DNA from 2 places in the Pauljensenia sp. C0170B5 genome. Region 1 is predicted to be linked to the other one. Evidence: riboswitches for the same ligand, from Rfam matches in the RefSeq annotation. Region 1 holds a riboswitch; the other holds the start of a gene.
The links. A riboswitch is a leader RNA that binds a small molecule or an ion and turns the genes downstream of it on or off. The one in region 1 is predicted to bind thiamine pyrophosphate.
Positions count from the first base shown of each region.

Region 2: it holds a riboswitch for thiamine pyrophosphate, as region 1 does, so the genes downstream of both, thiM (hydroxyethylthiazole kinase) here and AC1EJZ_RS04625 (phosphotransferase enzyme family protein) in region 1, are expected to answer to the same signal.

Region 1 covers NZ_JBWPVR010000002.1:297,047-306,504, reverse strand. Annotated here, with positions in the region: gene AC1EJZ_RS04650 (hypothetical protein) at 1-1,008, opposite strand, end outside; gene AC1EJZ_RS04645 (ribosome maturation factor RimP) at 1,078-1,581, shown strand; gene nusA (transcription termination factor NusA) at 1,588-2,739, shown strand; gene AC1EJZ_RS04635 (YlxR family protein) at 2,760-3,074, shown strand; gene infB (translation initiation factor IF-2) at 3,185-6,082, shown strand; TPP riboswitch at 6,181-6,286, shown strand; gene AC1EJZ_RS04625 (phosphotransferase enzyme family protein) at 6,311-7,465, shown strand; gene AC1EJZ_RS04620 (ABC transporter substrate-binding protein) at 7,462-8,529, shown strand; gene AC1EJZ_RS04615 (ABC transporter permease) at 8,599-9,345, shown strand; gene AC1EJZ_RS04610 (ABC transporter ATP-binding protein) at 9,329-9,458, shown strand, end outside.
Region 2 covers NZ_JBWPVR010000001.1:668,356-677,813, reverse strand. Annotated here, with positions in the region: gene AC1EJZ_RS03035 (1,4-dihydroxy-2-naphthoyl-CoA synthase) at 5-985, shown strand; gene AC1EJZ_RS03030 (TenA family protein) at 1,085-1,741, opposite strand; gene thiD (bifunctional hydroxymethylpyrimidine kinase/phosphomethylpyrimidine kinase) at 1,738-2,538, opposite strand; gene thiE (thiamine phosphate synthase) at 2,668-3,402, opposite strand; gene thiM (hydroxyethylthiazole kinase) at 3,365-4,165, opposite strand; TPP riboswitch at 4,155-4,242, opposite strand; gene AC1EJZ_RS03010 (L,D-transpeptidase family protein) at 4,298-5,770, opposite strand; gene AC1EJZ_RS03005 (AMP-binding protein) at 5,898-7,214, shown strand; gene AC1EJZ_RS03000 (1,4-dihydroxy-2-naphthoate polyprenyltransferase) at 7,215-8,096, shown strand; gene AC1EJZ_RS02995 (hypothetical protein) at 8,138-8,851, shown strand; gene AC1EJZ_RS02990 (histidine phosphatase family protein) at 9,261-9,458, opposite strand, start outside.

The DNA of each region.
Region 1 (9,458 bases):
AACCAGAGTCAGATCCGTTGCCAGCATCAACGCATCCAGTGACTGAGGTGACGACTCTTCCAGATGGCACCGGAACTCGCGCGTATCGTCCACGCCAGCGTTGAGGACAACTCGCGTGCGTTCCAACAATCGATCCACCGTGGCAGATGCGTCAGCGATCCCCTCGCCCTCCACCTGGAGGGCAGGAAGAGTCTGACCGACACAGTCCCATACGCGCACCGCATTGGACACGTCAGCATCTTCAGTGAAGTCGCGTTGATCGCTGTGCATGCCCTGGTCAGCGGGTGCCAGGTGCGCAAAGAGGACGGTGCCTGTGTCGACAGGCGCAACCTCCTGGGCATCCAAAATTCCCTGAGCCGCGCGCATCACGCCATCACGAGCAGACCCGCCCGCAGAATCCCCGAAAGTCCGAGCCGCAATCCGGTTCGCCAGTGCCAGCACGCTTGATGCGCCCTCACCGTAATCAACGCCCACAACCGCACCGAGCGTGGTCGCATCCGCCAGGCGCGCCGCCGCGACCCTGGAAAGTATGCGTGCATCGGCATCACTGAGCAGGGCAGGATCAGCGACGGATGACAAGTCGCGTACAGCACAGGCCGCCATCCAGGCGACGAATGCATCCGCTGCAACGGGAGCCTCAGCGATCGGATCGGGCAAGTCAGCGCCCTCAGGGGCACCATCAGGCCACGGATCCCATACGCCTCCCAGTGACTCGACTCGCTGCGCGGCACGGTCGGCCACATCGCGCCACGCCTTCTGGCACGGCTCACACTGTCCGGCCAGATCAGCGAGCTCGTCGGCACGAGCGGCAATTGCCCAATCCGCGCGAACAGCACGATCGCGCACCAGCTGGGGCGCTGTCAGCTCAGGCAGTGAGCCCTGCGCCGATTCCAGGTGAACCCCGCAGCCCGTGAGTGTCACGGCGATGGCAGCTATCGCGGCGCTTGCGCACGCCGCCCTCGCCAAATGGTAAAACGAGTGGCGGTGCAGGCTGGAGGAAAACTTCACGGTGTCATCATCGCATGCGCATGTGGCTAAACTAGTGAATATTGGCGTGTCGTTCGGAAGGAAGAAACTGTGGCACAACCCGCTCAGCCAGTAGATCAGGATCTGATCAGGCGCATACTGGAGCCCGTCGTCGCCACGTGCGGACTCATCATCGATCAGATCGAGGTCGTCGGCCCCCAGGCGCGTCCGATTGTGCGCATCAGCGTGGATTACGGTGAGGACACGTCTGCAGACTCCTACGAGTCAGTTGACTCCGACACACTCGCGCAGGTCTCACGAGCCATTTCCTTGGCGATGGACGAGGCCGACCCGATTGACAGTGAATACATTCTGGAAGTGTCCACACCGGGAGCCGAGCGTGAACTCACGCAGCCGCGGCACTGGCGCAGACAGATCGGACGGCTCATCCGCGTCAAGCTTCGCGACGGGAACACCGTTGAGGGGAGACTGTCCGAAGTGGCTGATCAGCAGGTCATTCTGGTGGTCGATGGTGAGCCGGTTACCATTGAATACGACACGATCAAGAAGGCGCGTCCGCGCGTCGAGCTTGGCACGGGTAAGTCAGACAAGTGAGGGATCATGGAAATTGACATGACAGCGCTCCGAATGGTGGAGCAGGAAAAAGGTGTAGATCTCAATACTCTTGTGGACGCGATCGAAGAGGCGCTGCTCAAGGCGTATCACAACATCCCGGGCGCTATCCGCAAAGCTCGCATTGAGATCGACAAGCGTTCAGGGCGGGTCACCGTCATGGCGACCGAAGAAGACGACGACGGCAACCCGATCGGTGAATTCGATGACACCCCCTCCAACTTTGGGCGCATCGCACAGGCAACTGCGCGCTCGGTGATCATGCAGCGGCTGCGAGACGCCGACGATCAGAAAGTTCTGGGCGACTTCGCATCCAAGACCGGGCAGATCGTCACCGGCCTTGTCCAGCAGGCACGTGAACGCCACCTGACGCTGGTGAAACTATCGGACGACTTCGAGGCCGTGCTGCCGGATTCAGAAAAGGTTCCGGGCGAGGAATACCATCACAATGAGCGGATCCGCGCCTACGTCGTGTCGGTTGAACGCACCGAACGTGGTGCGCGAATCGTCCTGTCACGAACCCACCCCGGCTTGGTGCTCGGCCTGTTCGAACGCGAGGTTCCTGAGATCCAGCAGGGTCTGGTGGAGATCAAGGCCGTTGCGCGCGAAGCGGGCCACCGCACGAAGATCGCCGTTGCCGCAACACGTGAAGGTGTCAACGCCAAGGGAGCATGCATTGGGCCGATGGGGTCGCGTGTGCGCTCGGTGATGACTGAGCTGGGTGGTGAAAAGATCGACATCGTTGACTGGTCGGCAGATCCTGCTCGTTTCGTGTCCAACGCGCTGTCTCCGGCGCGCGTGAGCCGAGTGGTCGTGCACTCGGTTGAAAATCACACCGCCACCGCCGTTGTGCCTGACTTCCAGCTCTCACTGGCAATCGGCAAAGAGGGACAAAACGCTCGACTGGCTGCGCGTCTGACAGGTTTCCACATTGATATTCACTCCGACACGGATGCGGACGGAAAGATGGAGGCGTCACGCTCATCGATGCCTGACATGCCCTATGGAGGTGACGAGGCTGCCAGCGTGTCAGATGGTAGCGGCACCGACGCACTCGACATCACTGCCGAGGACGAGGACGAGGACGACGTGACCAGTCGCTCACATACAGATTCCAATACGGACGCCGACCTCAGTTAGACTGGTTGGGCTGGACTAGTATGTGTGCGGTGGAGACGCATGACCATTCAGGCCCGATTCGCACATGTATTGGCTGCCGGCAGCGAGGCGCCCCCTCGAGCATGGTTCGAATGGTGGCGACTCACGACGGATCCGCACAGGTGGATCCAAAAGGCATCCTGCCAGGTCGTGGTGCGTGGATTCACGCACATGCGACATGCATGGAGAAGGCCCGCCGACGGCGAGCCCTCGAACATGCATTACGCCTGCCTCACACCGTGGGGGAGGACCAGTGGGATCACCTGATCGACACGATCACATTGTCAGCAACGCACCGTGCGTTGGACATCGAGTAATGGAAGCGGGTTGGAAGCTGATGGGCACCCGATGAGTACCCAGCGATGAGCTGCCAGCAAGAACGATAAGTCCCGTCTCCAGTTCGGAGACGGATCCGGACAGGAGAATTGTGGCAAAGTTGCGTGTACACGAGCTCGCCAAAGAGCTCGGCATTGCCAGCAAAGAACTCTTGGCGTACCTGCGCGATAGCGGAGAGTTCGTCAAGGCATCAAGCTCGGCTCTGGAACCGCCAGTGGTTCGAGCCGTGCGTGAACACTACGCCTCCCTTGCGCCTCAGGACACAGAAGAATCCGAGAAGGCGAAGGCACCCAAGAAAACAAGGAAAACGGCTGCGAAGACAACTACTGCGTCTCGTAAGTCGACCAGGAAGTCGTCCACTGCGTCCACACCTGCCGACCTGGCACAGCCAGAAAGCAGTGCGGCCAGTGATGATGCGCCGACCGGAAAGTCAGAAAAGAAACCGGCCAAGACGCGAGCACCGAAGCCAGGACCGGTAGCGCACGCAGCTGACAAGAAGGCAGCTGCAGCGGCGAAACCGGGACCTCGCGATACTCAGGAATCAGGCGATGCTCACGCATCGGCACCGGTGTCGTCGGGAGAATCTGGTCCCAAGCCCGGCCCCCAATCCGCCAAGAAAGCATCGGCTTCAGATTCCAAGGCTCATGGCCGCCAGTCGGCACCGCGCCCAGGACCTCGTCCCGGCCCGCGCCCTGCCGGGCCACGCCCAGGCAACAATCCCTTCGCATCCACGCAAGGTATGCCTCGACCTGGTGGAACACGCGGTGGCCAGCGCACCAACAGGCCCGGTGGTCGCGGCACACAAGGTGGCGCTGCGCACGCGAACCGCTCCGGCGGTGGCGAGCACCGCGCTGAACGCCCGAACCGTTCACGCGGCGGCAACCATCCAAACCCGATGATGATGCCCGATCAGGCACGGTTCGCCAAGCCTGACCGCCCGTCACGTGGCGGACGTGGACGTTCCAACAATTCACGTCACAACAGCCCAGGAGTCGGCGCACACGCAGGTGCATTTGCGCCCCCGAGCGGTGGCCGTCCCCGTGGCGGTCGCGGTGGTCGCGGCTCCACACCGGGCGCATTCGGCCGTGGAAGCGGCTCGCGTCGCGGACGCAAGTCCAAGCGTGCAAGGCGGCAGGAATACGAAGAGCAGAGTGCACCGACAATCGGCGGCGTGAAGATTCCTCGCGGAAATGGCCAGGAGATTCGCATCCGTCAGGGCGCATCCCTGGCTGATCTTGCCGAAAAGATCGACGTCAATCCGGCAGCATTGGTGACTGTTCTGTTCCACCTCGGTGAAATGGCAACGGCCACGCAGTCACTGGATCAGGACACCTTTGAAACACTGGGCGACGAACTGGGCTACAACGTTAAGGTCGTTTCCCCAGAAGACGAAGATCGCGAACTGCTTGAGTCCTTCGATATCGACCTTGAGGCCGAAGAACTTGATGATGAAGAGCACCTCAAGCCGCGCCCACCGGTCGTCACCGTCATGGGTCACGTCGACCACGGTAAGACGAAGCTGCTGGACGCCATCCGGCACACCGACGTCGTCGACACCGAACACGGTGGCATCACCCAGCACATCGGCGCCTACCAGGTCACGGTGGATATGGAGGGCAAGGACCGCCCCATCACATTCATCGACACGCCTGGTCACGAAGCCTTCACCGCTATGCGTGCCCGTGGCGCCAAGGTAACGGACATTGCGATCCTGGTGGTCGCAGCCGATGACGGCGTCATGCCGCAGACCGTTGAAGCGATCAACCATGCGCAGGCAGCGGACGTGCCGATCGTTGTGGCCGTCAACAAGGTGGATAAGGAAGATGCCAATCCGGATAAGATCCGCTCCCAGCTCACCGAATACAACCTTGTGGCTGAAGAATATGGCGGCGACGTCATGTTCGTGGACGTGTCCGCCAAGCAGCGCACCGGCATCAGTGACCTGCTCGAAGCAGTCCTCCTGACAGCGGATGCCGCACTTGACCTGGAGGCAAACCCTGACACCGAGGCGCGAGGCGTCGCCATTGAAGCGAACCTTGACCGTGGTCGTGGTGCGGTTGCCACCATGCTGGTCCAGCGTGGAACGCTGCGCGTGGGAGACGCCCTCGTTGTGGGATCCGCCTCCGGACGCGTGCGCGCCATGTTCGACGAGTATGGCAAGGATGTGCAGGAAGCCGGTCCGTCACGACCGGTGCAGGTGATCGGCCTGACATCAGTTCCACGGGCAGGCGACTCCTTCCTTGTGGCATCCGATGACCGCACCGCCCGCCAGATCGCTGACAAGCGAGAAGCTGCCGAGCGCGCAGCACTGCTGGCCAAGCGTCGCAAGCGCGTCACCCTCGAAGACTTCGATAAGGTTCTCAAGGAAGGTGAAGTTGACACCCTCAACCTTGTCATCAAGGGTGACGTGTCCGGTGCCGTTGAGGCTCTGGAAGATTCCTTGCTGCGTATCGACGTGGGCGACGAAGTTGCCCTGCGGATCATCCACCGCGGCGTCGGAGCCATTACGCAAAACGATGTCAACCTGGCCACCGTCGATAACGCGGTCATCATCGGCTTTAACGTGCGTCCGGCTGAGCGCGTGGCTGAAATGGCCGACGCGGAAGGCGTGGAGATCAAGTACTACTCGGTCATCTACGCAGCCATCGACGATATCGAAGCGGCCCTGAAGGGCATGCTCAAGCCGATTTATGAAGAGGTCGCGCTGGGCACGGCTGAGATCCGCCAGGTCTTCCGCTCCGGCAAGTTCGGTAACATCGCAGGCTCCATTGTCCGTGACGGCATCATTCGCCGCGGCTCGAAGGCCCGCCTGGTTCGCGACGGTGTCGTGGTTGCTCCCGATTTGGAGATCGCGTCGCTGCGCCGCGAAAAGGACGATGTCACCGAGGTTCGCGAAGGCTACGGATGCGGTATCACCCTGGGCTTCAAGGACATTGCCGAGGGCGACATCATCGAAACGTGGGAAATGAAGGAAAAGGCTCGCGACTAGTTCGCACCGTGTTTCCTGTCCCATTGACGAGGGTGACCCATCCACTATGTGAGGGTGGGGCACCCTCGTTTTACGTATGACGTGCAGCTGATGGTATGGTGAGGGGGCACGGGAGCCCGGACAGGCGGGCTGAGAGGGAAAATTCTCCGACCGTTATACCTGAACCAGATCATGCTGGCGTAGGAACGCGGTTTAGTCGTGCGCATTGGTGAGCACGAGGAGCCGCAAATGAATCGAGACGAACAACTCGACATCATTAACAATGTGTGGCCACTGATCTCAGATCAGGATGTGGCGGCGCTGGAAGAGCGCCTGGTGGATATGCCGCATCTGGCGGGTGCTTCTGCCCAGTGCCCGCAGGTCCTCACTCACTCGGCGCGTCCAATGGCCTCGGCATGTATCGCCCAGCTGGCATGTGGAACACGCGTCTTCATCAAACGCTATGCGCCCCACCTGATCAGCGAATACGACCTGTGTGTCAAACATGACTATGTGAACCGGCTCGCCGCAGGCGCCTTCCCGACGCCGCGCTTCTTCACCTTCGATACCGGCAGAACATGTCTGACGATGGGCGGATGGGTCTGGGAAGTGAGCGAATGCGCGCCGGGTGAAGACCGTTACCGTGCGACGACCAGCTGGATGCCGCCGTACACACGCGAAGAGAGCGTGGAAATCGGCCGAGTGGCGGGGCAGCTTCGTCGCGCCTCTGAAAAGATTCCGGCAGTGGTCGCACCGCCCAATCCTTACCAGTCGCGCATGGACCTCATGCTCGGTGATCCGTTTGACCGTCTTGAAGCCTGGTGCGAAGCGCACCCCATCGTTGCCAACTATGTGTCCAGAACCGGCCGTGACCTGGCTGGTGACCTGGCAGTTGTCGCTCCTTTTGCGCGGGCCCTTGAGCCGCTGCGGGAGCGCCCTCGTTACTGGACACACGGCGACCTGCACGTGTCCAACACGATGTGGAAGGACACCAGGCAGGGTCCCGTCATCACCAGTGTCTTTGATTTTGGGCTGGCATACGCCAACCCGTCGCTGTTCGATCTGGCACAGCTCATTGAACGTCACGCGATCGACTGGCTGACCATCACTGAAGGTATCGAAAATGCGTGGCGTCCCCAGGTGGTGCGCGACCTTCTGGACGGGTATGTCAGTCAGTACCCACTGATGCGCGAGGAGGCTCGCATGCTCGCGCCGATGGTGGCAGTGTCGAACACCGAGTTCGAACTCGCTGTTATCGAGTATGACCAGCGTGCCCCGATACCGGGGCGTACGTCGGATTGGGCGTACACGATCGGGATGGATGCTCATCACCGGTGGTTCACCACTGAATCCGGCACTCAATTTATCCGCACAGTTACCCAACTAGCAATCGAGAGATCATGAAAACAACCAGGCTTTTGCCCCTCCTCCTCAGCGTCGCCATGCTGGGCGCATGCTCATCAGGCGGATCGTCGGATATGTCCTCAGCTGACCAGTCAGGCGCCGACGCCACCGGCCAGTCGGCTTCGCAGGCCTCTGGACAGATGCGTGATGTGTCCGTCATCTTGGACTGGACACCGAACACGAATCACACTGGACTGTTCGTCGCCCAGGAAAAAGGCTACTTCGCGGACGCCGGATTGAATGTGGACATCATGGGCTTCTCCAAGTCAGGTGTTGACGCTGTCCTCAGCGCGAAGGGCGCTGATTTTGGAATCTCGGGAGCAGATGCACTGGCATCGGCTCACGCCGCCAACCTTGGGCTGACGATGGTGCTGAATATTCAGCAAAAGTCCTCCTATGGCGTGGGAGTTCTGGAAGATTCGGGGATCACCCGTCCAAAAGATCTGGACGGCAAGACAATTGCAGACTACTCGGGCGATTCGGCCCATATCTCCACCCAGATGATGATTCAGCACGATGGCGGGACAGGCGAATTTGACCGCGTCATTGTGGGCGCGCAGGCAATGGCGGCTCTGGAATCAGGCCAGGCGGATTTTGCTGAGGTTCTCAGCACGTGGGAGGCAATTGAGGCAGAACTGTCGGGCACCAAGCTGCACATGTTCCAGCCCGCCGACTATGACGTTCCCACCACTCCGGCAATGATCGGCATTTCGACGCGCAACGACTTGATCGAATCGGATCCCGACCTTGTCCGCGCCTTCGTGCAGGCAGCACAAAAGGGCTACGAGTTCGCCAAGGATAACCCCGATGAAGCGGCGAAAATTCTGGTCGATGCCAACCCACAGGCCAAACTTGATCCCGAACTGGTCACCCGCAGCCAGGAAATACTCTCCACACAGTATTGGCCTGATTCAAAGGGTGGTGTGGGCTTTGCCGACATTGATCGCTGGAACACCTACCTGGCATTCATTGTCGAGCAGGGCCTCGTGTATGACGAGAAGGGGACTGCGGTCACCGAACCGATCGCAGCTGACGACATCGTCACCAATGAGTTCGTGAAGTAACAGATGCCCGCGAGGTACCGCACCGCCGTCTCTGCACGTGAGCGCGACCAACACCACCGGGGCAGTTTCATGCCCGCACTGATGTTTGTGGTGTTGCTCCTGTGCGCGTGGGAGGTGGCGGTGCGCGCGTTCAACGTCAACGAACGCCTTATGCCGGCGCCCTCGACGATTATCCACGCCGGCTTTGATGATGCGCCCAATGTCTGGGAAGCCACCAGGATCACCGCCCTTGAAGTTGGTCTGGGAACGGTGCTCGCACTCGTGTGCGGTGTGAGCCTGGCTTTCATCATCTTTGCGATTCGCCCGATCGGTCGGGTCGCCATCCCTGTTCTCATCATCTCGCAGACCATTCCGGTCGTCGCTATTGCGCCGCTGCTCATTATCTGGTTCGGCTTCGGTATCACGTCGAAAGTACTGCTGGTCGGATTGTTCGGGCTTTTCCCGATCGTGGTGCCGCTGGCGCGCGGACTGGCATCGCCCAGCAGAGACCAGATTGACGTGGCCACGACCTTGGGCGCATCGAAATGGTGGATACTCACGCATGTGCGCATGCCCGCTGCGGCCGCAGTGTTCATGTCCGGGCTACGTATCACCGTCACCTACGGGCCGGCAACGGCAGCGACTGCTGAGTTTGTCGGAGCGCGCAATGGCTTGGGAATCTACCTGCTGACCGCGCAATCCTCGTTTCGCACCGAGCTGGTCTTTGTCGGCGCAGCAGTGCTGACAGCGATGACACTGGTGCTGTACGGCGTTGTTGCTCTGGCCGAACGCATTGCGTTTCCCTGGAAAGCGGTGACACATGCTTCACATCAATGACGTCAGTAAACAATTCCAGGTCCCGCCCACTCTGGCCCTCGATCGCATTTCAGCCACTCTGTACCCACATCAGACTGTGGCAATCGTCGGGCCATCAGGATGTGGCAAGTCCA
Region 2 (9,458 bases), on a different contig from region 1:
GGTCATGAGTGCTCTTCCATTTGTGTCCGACACCTTCGATCCTGATCGCTGGCGTGTTGTCGAGGGGTTCGAGGACCTGACCGACATGACGTATCATCGCGGAATTTCGCGCGGATCTTGCGACGGAGCGGCAGCCGGACAAGATCTGCCCTGGGTTCGTATTGCCTTTGATCGCCCAGACATTCGCAATGCTTTTCGACCGCTGACTGTCGATGAGTTGTACCGCTGTCTGGATCATGCGCGGATGAGCAGTGATGTTGCCGCGATCATCCTGACTGGCAACGGGCCGTCTGCCCGTGACGGTGGCTACGCGTTTTGTTCGGGTGGTGATCAGCGTGTTCGAGGCAACGACGGGTACCGCTACGAGGTGGATGGTGCTGACGCGGACGCCGATGTGTCGAGCCGGCGTGAGCAGATCGATCCGGCTCGGGCGGGACGTCTGCATATTTTGGAGGTTCAGCGCCTGATCCGCACCTGTCCGAAAGTCGTGATCGCTGCAATTACCGGGTGGGCTGCCGGTGGCGGTCACTCATTGGGAGTCGTGTGTGATCTGGCGGTCGCTTCCCGCGAACATGCTCAGTTCATGCAAACGGATGCCAACGTGGGGTCCTTTGATGCGGGGTACGGTTCGGCGCTGCTGGCCCGTCAGGTCGGTGATCGGCGCGCACGCGAGATTTTCTTCCTGGCTCGCCGCTATGACGCGGCAGAGGCGGAAGCGTGGGGAGCCATCAATCGTGCGGTGCCGCATGAGGATGTGGAAAATGTGGCGCTGGAGTGGGCGCACACGGTTGCCGGCAAGTCTCCGCAGGCGATCCGCATGTTGAAGTTTGCGTTCAATCTGGCTGACGATGGTCTTGCCGGGCAGCAGGTGTTCGCCGGGGAGGCAACCCGGATGGCGTATATGACGGCGGAGGCTCAGGAGGGGCGTGACGCGTTCCTCGAGCACCGCTCCCCCGACTGGTCGACCTTCCCGTACTACTACTAAAGCCGGCCGGCTGACAGCTGGCCATTCATACTGCTGACGCGTGGCCCGTCGTCGGGTGACCTCACTGCGCCGGCCGACAACTGTCGGTGGCCTCGCGCATTACAGTGGCCACTGCTGACCTGTCCACGCAGCGTCGAAGAACATCCACTCATAGCGCGACGCAACTTCACATGCTTCGGCCATTCGCTCACGACCTGCTTCGTCACTGGCCTGCGAATATAAGTTGGCGTAGTGTTTCGCGCGCCGCGTCGCTTCCTCGAATTCTGGCCCCGTGTAGGTTCTGATCCAGTCACCGTAGGGGTGTGCGTCCAGCTCATCCTCGGAGTGGACACCCTCGCGGAGCCGATGCCCGACGAAATCGTAGAGCCAAAAGCATGGCAGCACTGCTGCAATGCCAACCCCCTGCGTCTCGGCATGCGTGCTGGCCAGCAGGAATGACATGTAGGCGCGACATGTGGGGTTCATGATTGCCCCCTCAAGGACGTCCACATGTGAGGCGTGCAGCGAACGCTCATCCACCATTGTCTGATGCGCACACCCCGACCAGAACGTCACTTCGTCAGCGTCACTGGCGCCGGCTGCCAGTGCGGACAAGGCGCGCGAATAGTCAATCAGGTACAACGCATCTTGGCGTAGGTACTCGTGGAATGTCTCCAGCTCAAGCGACCCGTCGGCAAGTGCGCAGACAAAGGGATGCTCACTGATCGCGTTGCGCACCGGTTCGATGCGCTGCCATACCTGGTCGGTAAAACTCATGATTCCTCATTCCACAGGTCGACAAAGTGATGAACGGGACCGTGCCCCCTGCCCACATCGAGCGAGTCGGCAGCCAGGATCGCGCGCGTCAAGTAATCTTTCGCCTGAGCAATCGCATCAACCCAGGTGTCTGTGCGTGGGCGTCTGGCCGCTATGGCACTGGACAACGTGCATCCGGTGCCGTGAGTGTTCTGCGTGTCGACACGCGTCCCCTTCAGGAATGTGACCCCGTCACCATCAATCAGCACGTCTGTGGACGTGTCGGTCAGGTGTCCGCCTTTGATGAGGACGCGGGTCATGCCGCGCGCGAGAAGTTCCTTGCCCTGGTCGGTTGCTTCGTCCAGCGTTGTCGCCACATCGCAATCCAGCAGCACGGCTGCTTCCTGCAGATTCGGGGTAATAAGGTCAGCTTTCATGCACAGGTCGCGCACAGCGTCGATGGCGTCCTCGTCAACCAGTCGGTCACCGGAGGTCGCCACCATGACGGGGTCAAAAATCGTGTTCGAAAGGCGCGGCAGATACTCACCGATTGCGGCCGCAAGTTCCGTGCTTGCCACCATTCCCACTTTCGTGGCGTCCGGAGTGATGTCGTCCAGCAGCGTGTCCATCTGCTGGCGCACGAAGTCCACCGGGACGGGGAACACGCCTCGCACTCCTTGCGTCGATTGGGCGGTCAGCGCCGTAATGACACTCATTCCGTAAGCTCCTGAGGCGCTGAACGATTTGAGATCTGCCTGAATGCCTGCCCCACCGCTGGGGTCCGATCCGGCGATTGTTAGGGCTTTGACTGTTTTCATAAGATGTTCTCCTTCATCGCATGGATGATGCATGCGCTGTCATTCGGGGCTTGGATCATGAGCTGGCGGACGCACTGGATACATAGCCGGCACGTGCTGAGTCCCTTCCTCGGGGTCTGAATTGGGTGGTTAGTGACCCGCGCTGCGCAGGCCTTCTGCCCATTGATCTGCCAGTTCGCGTGCAGCTTCGCGCGCGTCGGGTGCTAGGCAAATTGCGGACACGACGGCCGCTCCGTCCAATCCTTCACGTGCCAGCGGTGCCATATCCGGTGCTTTGATGCCGCCGATTGCCACCGACGGCAGGTGTGTGCTGCGTGCGATCTGTCCTGTTCCATCGATGCCATGTTCCTCAGGAGCATCGGTTTTCGTGGATGTATCACGCACGACACCAATGCCGATGTAGTCGACGCGCCCCGGGTTCTCTTCGGCTTCCTTCAGTTCCTCAGGGGTGGAGGCCGACAGGCCGATGATGGCCTCGGGACCGATCAGCTTGCGGACAAGGGCAACCGGCAAGTCGGTTTGTCCAACGTGGACGCCTGCAACGGTCGCGCCCGCCTGGCGTGCCGCCAGGAACACATCCACACGATCATTGATCAGGAGTGTGACCGAGTCAGCGACAGCGTCGGCCACTTCCATCACTTCGTTGAAGAAATCCAGTGACTCAGCGTCTTTACACCGAAGCTGCACGCATGTCACTCCTCCGGCGACAGCTTCTGCCACCGTTTGCGCAACGGTGCGTCCCGCAGCGTGGCACATGTCTGCGTCCGTGACAAGATAGATGCTCAGGTCGAGGGATGAGACAGCCTTGTTCATCACTGGCCTGGCCTCACTGCGCGATGATGGTGACGCGTTCAAAGTCCTCATCGCGGAAGTTGTCCAGCGCGTCGAGGAACTCCATTTGGAACGTGCCGGTTCCGCGTGCACGCTCCGCCGCGATTTCCGAGGCCGCCGCATACAGTGCGTGAACAGCAACCAAACCGTCAAGCTGGGTCCGAGCCACAGAGGCGAACGCGCCGGCCAGCGCGCCAAGTGAGCATCCCGCCCCAGTGATGCGGGTCAGCATATCTGAGCCACCCTCGACACGCACGATTGCGTCCGCTGAGACGATCGCATCGGACTTGCCGGACACAGCCACCAACGATCCATATTCGCTGTTGATGCGGCGGGCGGCATCGATGGCGGCGTCCACCGCATCAGCGGAGTCAACACCGCGGCCACCTTCTCCCAGACCTGCCAGAGCAATGATTTCCGACGGGTTGCCTCGCACAATTGACGGGCCGAGGGCGACCAACTGATGCGCGAGCTGCGTGCGCACCGGCAGTGGCCCGATGGCAACCGGGTCAAGAACCCAGCACGTGCCCGCTTCGTTGGCGCTGGTGGCGGACTCCAGAGCGGCTTCGCACTGAGTCGGCGTCGGGGTTCCCAGGTTGATCAGCACAGCATTGGCAATTGCGGCAAAGGGACCGGATTCGCCGGGGATATCGACCATTGCCGGCGCTGCCCCAATGGCAAGCAGGGCGTTGGCCGTAAAGTTCGTGACTACCGAGTTGGTGATGGCTCCAACGAGCGGGTGGTGTGTTCTGACAGCGTGTAAAGCGTCGACGCATTGGGTATGGAAATTCTCCATCGGACATTCCTTCGTCAGCATTATCTGGACAGGTTCAACGGGTTTGATCTCAGCGTGAAGCACCCCGTGTCACTGATCACAATGCTATCAGGTTTATACGAAAAGGTCGAACTGCAATGATGAGCCTGCTGCTCAGTAGTGTGACACCACCACTGTGCCGACAGGGGCCCAGTTATAGATCCACTGCGCACCATCAACCGGCATATTGACACAACCGTGCGAGCCACCTTCACCTGACCACCCAAAAGAGCTGCGTGAGGGCGCGCCGTGCAACGCGTAGTCACCGTGGAAGTATGACACCCACGGTGTGTATGTGCAGTAGTCGTAGCCGGGGCTGCAGCCCATCATCTGGTCCTGATGCTTGAGGTAGATGCGGAACGTTCCGGTAACGGTTTCCCACCCGGGCTTGCCGGGAACCATCGGGATCGGGCCCTGGACAACAGTTGCACCTTCGTAGGCGGTCACTGATGCGTTCGACAGGTCCACGTCGATCCACTTTTCACCAGGAGCTGCCTGATACACCTTGTCGCCAGCACCATCCGCAATCTCGCGGGTGGTGAATTCGGGTTCGGTCTGGTCGTAGTCAAAATCGCCTTCGTAGGCGGTGCCGTCTTTCAGGGCTGCGAGCAGCTCATCGGCCACCTTGCCAGCGTTGTTGACGGTCCATCCGCTCTTACCTGGATCCGCGACCGCGACAACGTCCCCACGCGAATTGACGTTCTTGACACCCTTCGTGGGCTCTTCGTTGGTGGACAGCGCGGTCGATTCAACCCACGCGCGAACTGGTTTCTCATTCCACGTGACATCAAGTGCGCCTGTGTTGGCGGCAGCACCCTTGCCACCAGCTCCGCCCGCGGCGTTCAGATCCGGCAGCGCGATCCACGTCGAGCGTTCACGCGCATCGGGTGAGTAGGTGTGAATACCGTCAGTAATCGATACAGGAATTTCCAGCATCGTGTTCGCCTTGTCTGCAAGTTGCTGAGCAATTTGCGTGGTCACCGTCGGGCTGACGGCGATCATCGGCAAGTCAATATCCTGGGTAGTCAGCGTGCGCGCAGCTTCATCGCATGCACTGGCAAGCTGCTCGAGGTCGACACTGTGCCCCTCCTGTGCTTCAATCACGCTGAATGCGCCACCGTCTTCGTTGAACTGGATGGAACCTTCGCGTACGGGCTGGTCAACAGAGGCGGAAACTTTCTGAGTCAATGCCTGCGCAGCCGCATCATCTCGCGAGGTCACCACCTGGACATCCCGCGAGGTAAACAGTGAGGAGATGCGTGACAGGATCGAACCGTTGGGAGCGAACACATCATCCAGCGTGGCGTCGGTGTCGATGGTGATTCCCACTTCTTCCAGCGTCGCGCTGGTCAGCGTACCGTCAACCGTCACATTGATGCTGGCGTGTGAGGCTCGCTCCTGCAGACCTTGGGCAATTTCGTCGCGGTTTTGTCCGGACACGGACTGTCCGGCGACAGTGGTTCGCGGCAAGGCGCGGTCAGCGAAGTAGGCCGCGTACGCACCCACACCGATCACTGCAACGAGCAGTGCTCCTAGTAATGCGATCAGCGCCCATGAGGCTTTCGCTGAGAGCTTCCCAATAGTCATACCTCGATAGTAACGAGGCTATCGGTGCAATTCCATGTCGACTTGCCCACGATCTCATCTCCGCACACGTTAATTGACCGATTGGGCACTACGATGGTTCAGAAAAGCCGTTTGTAAAGGAGGACAAGTGCAGACCCCTCGTGTCTTAGTCGTTCCGGGAGGCACTTCCGTTGGAGCAGCGGCTTTGGCTTACGCCTCGCTCAGCAAACTGGCTGAACAGGCACGCACAGCATCAGACGGCGCCATGGACGAGGCACCCTCGTCGCACAAGCGAACAGTCGTGGTCATGCGTCCTCCCAGCGAGATCCCCCATACGTCCTTGCGCCATCTTCAAACCGATGTGTCGCACGCTTTTCCTGAACTACCCGAAGACGTCCGCAATGACCCGGCTCTTCTGGACGGCATCGACGTGGTGATTCCGACGTCGGGGTCATCAACGGGAACGCCTCACCTCGTTGGCCTGTCCACCGAGGCATTAATCGCATCCGTGCACTCCACTCACGCGGCGCTGGAGGGGCCGGGGCGTTGGATTCTTGCGCTTCCTGCCCATCACATCGCCGGTGCTCAGGTCCTCATGCGCAGTGCAGTCGCCGGTTTCAGCCCGATGGTGGTGGACACGGATTCAGGTTTCCGCCCCGCTGACCTGCTCTCTTCCATCGCGGGTGCCACTCAGGATTCACATGTGCCAGGGTATCTCTCGCTGGTACCCGTGCAGCTGCGAGCGTGTTTGGATGCCGGTGAGGAAGTTATTCGCGCACTGGCCTCGCTTGCCGGTGTCCTCGTCGGCGGTTCTTCCATAACCAAGGAACTCCTGCAGGCTGCGCGCAACCACGGCATCCAGGTGGTCACGACCTATGGCATGACTGAAACGGGTGGCGGCTGCGTGTACAACTCACGTCCCTTGCCGGGGGTAACGGTCCGCGCTGTCGACGTTGACGGGCAATCACGCTTGGCAATTGCCGGGCCCATGCTCATGACAAAGTACCTGGACGGCCCCTCCCCCTTCATTGACGAGGGTGGCGCACGGTGGCTGCTGACAGGTGATATCGGTCGAATTGCCTCTAATGGCGACGTTCAGGTGCTGGGGCGCAGCGATGATGTCATCGTGACGGGCGGCCTGTCAGTGGCACCTGGTCCGGTTCGTGATGCCGTGTTGTCAGCTCCGGGTGTGCGTGACAGTTGGATCCTCGATCTTGAAGACGAACGCTGGGGGCACGTGGTCACCGCCGCGGTGGTGCGCGATAGCTCGCACAGTGCGGATCTGGATTCATGGGCGCGCTCCATTCGCGATCACGTGGGAGCGCGCCTGGGCCGAGCGCAGGCTCCACGCGTTGTTGTACCGCTTCACACACTGCCCATGCTGGAATCCGGGAAAGTTGACCGGAGCCGTGTGCGGGCACTGGTGATGGAACAGATCGAACACGGGGAGCACTGGCGACGCTAAATGGCAACTGTTCAAGACTGGATTGAGGGCGCCCGCCTTCGCACACTTCCGGCCGCTCTTGCGCCCGTGATTGTGGGAACTGCGGCTGCAGCTGAGCTGGATCAGTTGCACTGGGGGCGCGCATTGCTCGCACTGTGTGTGGCGCTGGCTTTGCAAATCGGTGTGAACTTTTCGAATGACTATTCTGACGGCGTGCGTGGAACGGATGACTTTCGCACCGGCCCGCCACGTTTGACGAGCGGCGGCTCGGTCTCTCCGCGCGTCGTCCTGGCAGTGGCGCTGGCTTGTTTCGCTGTGGCAGGCGTGGCCGGTCTGGTTCTGATCGCATTGTCTGGCCAGTGGTGGTTGCTGGTGGTGGGCGTCGCGGCAGTTGCCGCCGCATGGTTCTACACTGGTGGACGCAATCCGTACGGGTACATGGGTGTGGGACTGTCCGAGCTGATGGTGTTCATTTTCTTCGGGTTGGTCGCAACTGTGGGCACCACATGGACGCAGACTCTGAGTGCTCCCTGGTGGGTGTGGTGTGCCGGAGCAGGCATGGGGTTGGAATCGATCGCCTTGCTCATGGTGAATAACTTGCGTGACATTCCCACGGACAGGAACTCTGGGAAGATGACTCTGGCTGTCCGTTTGGGCGATCCCGCTTCGCGAGCGGCGTATTGCGCGCTCCTCATAGCCGCAGTTGTGGTGCTGGCGATCAGTGTGCATTCCCCGTGGTGGGCGGTGTGTGTGGCCGCTGTTCTGATGGCCGGCACCGTCATTCCCGGTATTCGAATCGTTCTCAACGGTGCGGTTGGCCGCGATCTGATACGCGCCTTGAAGTACACGGGGATCGCGACGCTGGCGTGCGCCGTCATCGTTTCAGTGGCCATCGTCATCTAAGTCGTGTCGAGGCATGGTCGTTCCTGACCTAAAATGGTGGGATGGTTCGTATTCTTGCCGTTGTCCTGTGGATTGCCGTCACTATTTACGCAATCGCTGACTGGGCACGCACTCCTGATGATGAAGTGCCTGGTCGTATCGGCCGTATGTGGTGGCTGACGATCATCGTCATCACGATGCCGTTTATTTCCATCGGGTCAATCGTGTGGATCCTGCTGCGAACCATCACGCGCGCCGAATCCGGGGAAACCACGGGGTTGTCGGACTTGACATCAGAATCGAATCCGCTGCGTTCTGGATGGTCCCGGCGACCTGACCGTTCGCAGTCCTCGCAGCGTCGCGAACCACTGGCACCCGACGATGATCCGGATTTCCTGTTCCGCCTGGAACGTGACATTCAGCGCCGCCGACGCGAGCAGGCTCGCAATGAGGAAGCGCACGGAGATCACGCGAAGCCCGTTGACAGCGACTCGAGTTCTCCTGACGAGCCTGGATATCGCGTGCCGCCAGCCGGTTCCACATCAGTTTCTGATTCCGACCAGTCAGATCCGGCTGATTCATTTTCCGAAGAAGCAGACGCGACAGGGCCCGATTCCGACACCGATGCGGATCCAACAAGCCCTGATTCCTCAACCAATGCAGACGCGCCAGAGCCTGATTCCACTAGCAATGCGGGCCCAGCAGGTCGCGATTCCTTCACCGACGAAGATACGTCCGAGACTGGCGACCCGTTGGATGAGGACCCCGAGCTCTAACACTCACTGTCACTCATCACAGACATCTCCGAGCGCTCTCGTCTGCTCCGTCTCGCACCATCTGCCCCTCTCGCCCCTCTGTCCGTTCTCTCCCCATCTGTCGATCTCGAGCTCGCTCGCGAGTTCCACACCGATGTGTCGTCACCGTTTGCGCAGTTCAGGCGGGTGCTAGTGAAAATCCCGCCTCGCAGACTGCCTTCAGATCGACAGTTGGGTGCAGAAAGAGACAGGCAGGTTCGGGAGGGGACAGTTGGAGGCAGAGGTACGCGCTAGACCGTTTATTGCGGTGCTGCCGCCCGCGCCTGACCGACTAGACATAGCCACGCACCGCCCGCACTCGAACAGGCCGACATCAAAGGGCCGGTACCGATAGGCTGCCCCAACCAGCCGGATACGCAGATGTCAGTTACTACCGTTTGAGCTGAGCTTCCGACGCACCTGGAGTCATGTCGGCCGCATGAGCCAACATGTCCTTGCATGGTTCGGAATAGTCGAGACCCACCAGCGTCGAGCCGCTGAAATGGAAGCTCGTCACCGATGCCAGGGAACAGACACGAGACAGTGGCGAGTGTGCCAACATGCGACCCTGCACGAAACGAGTCAGCGC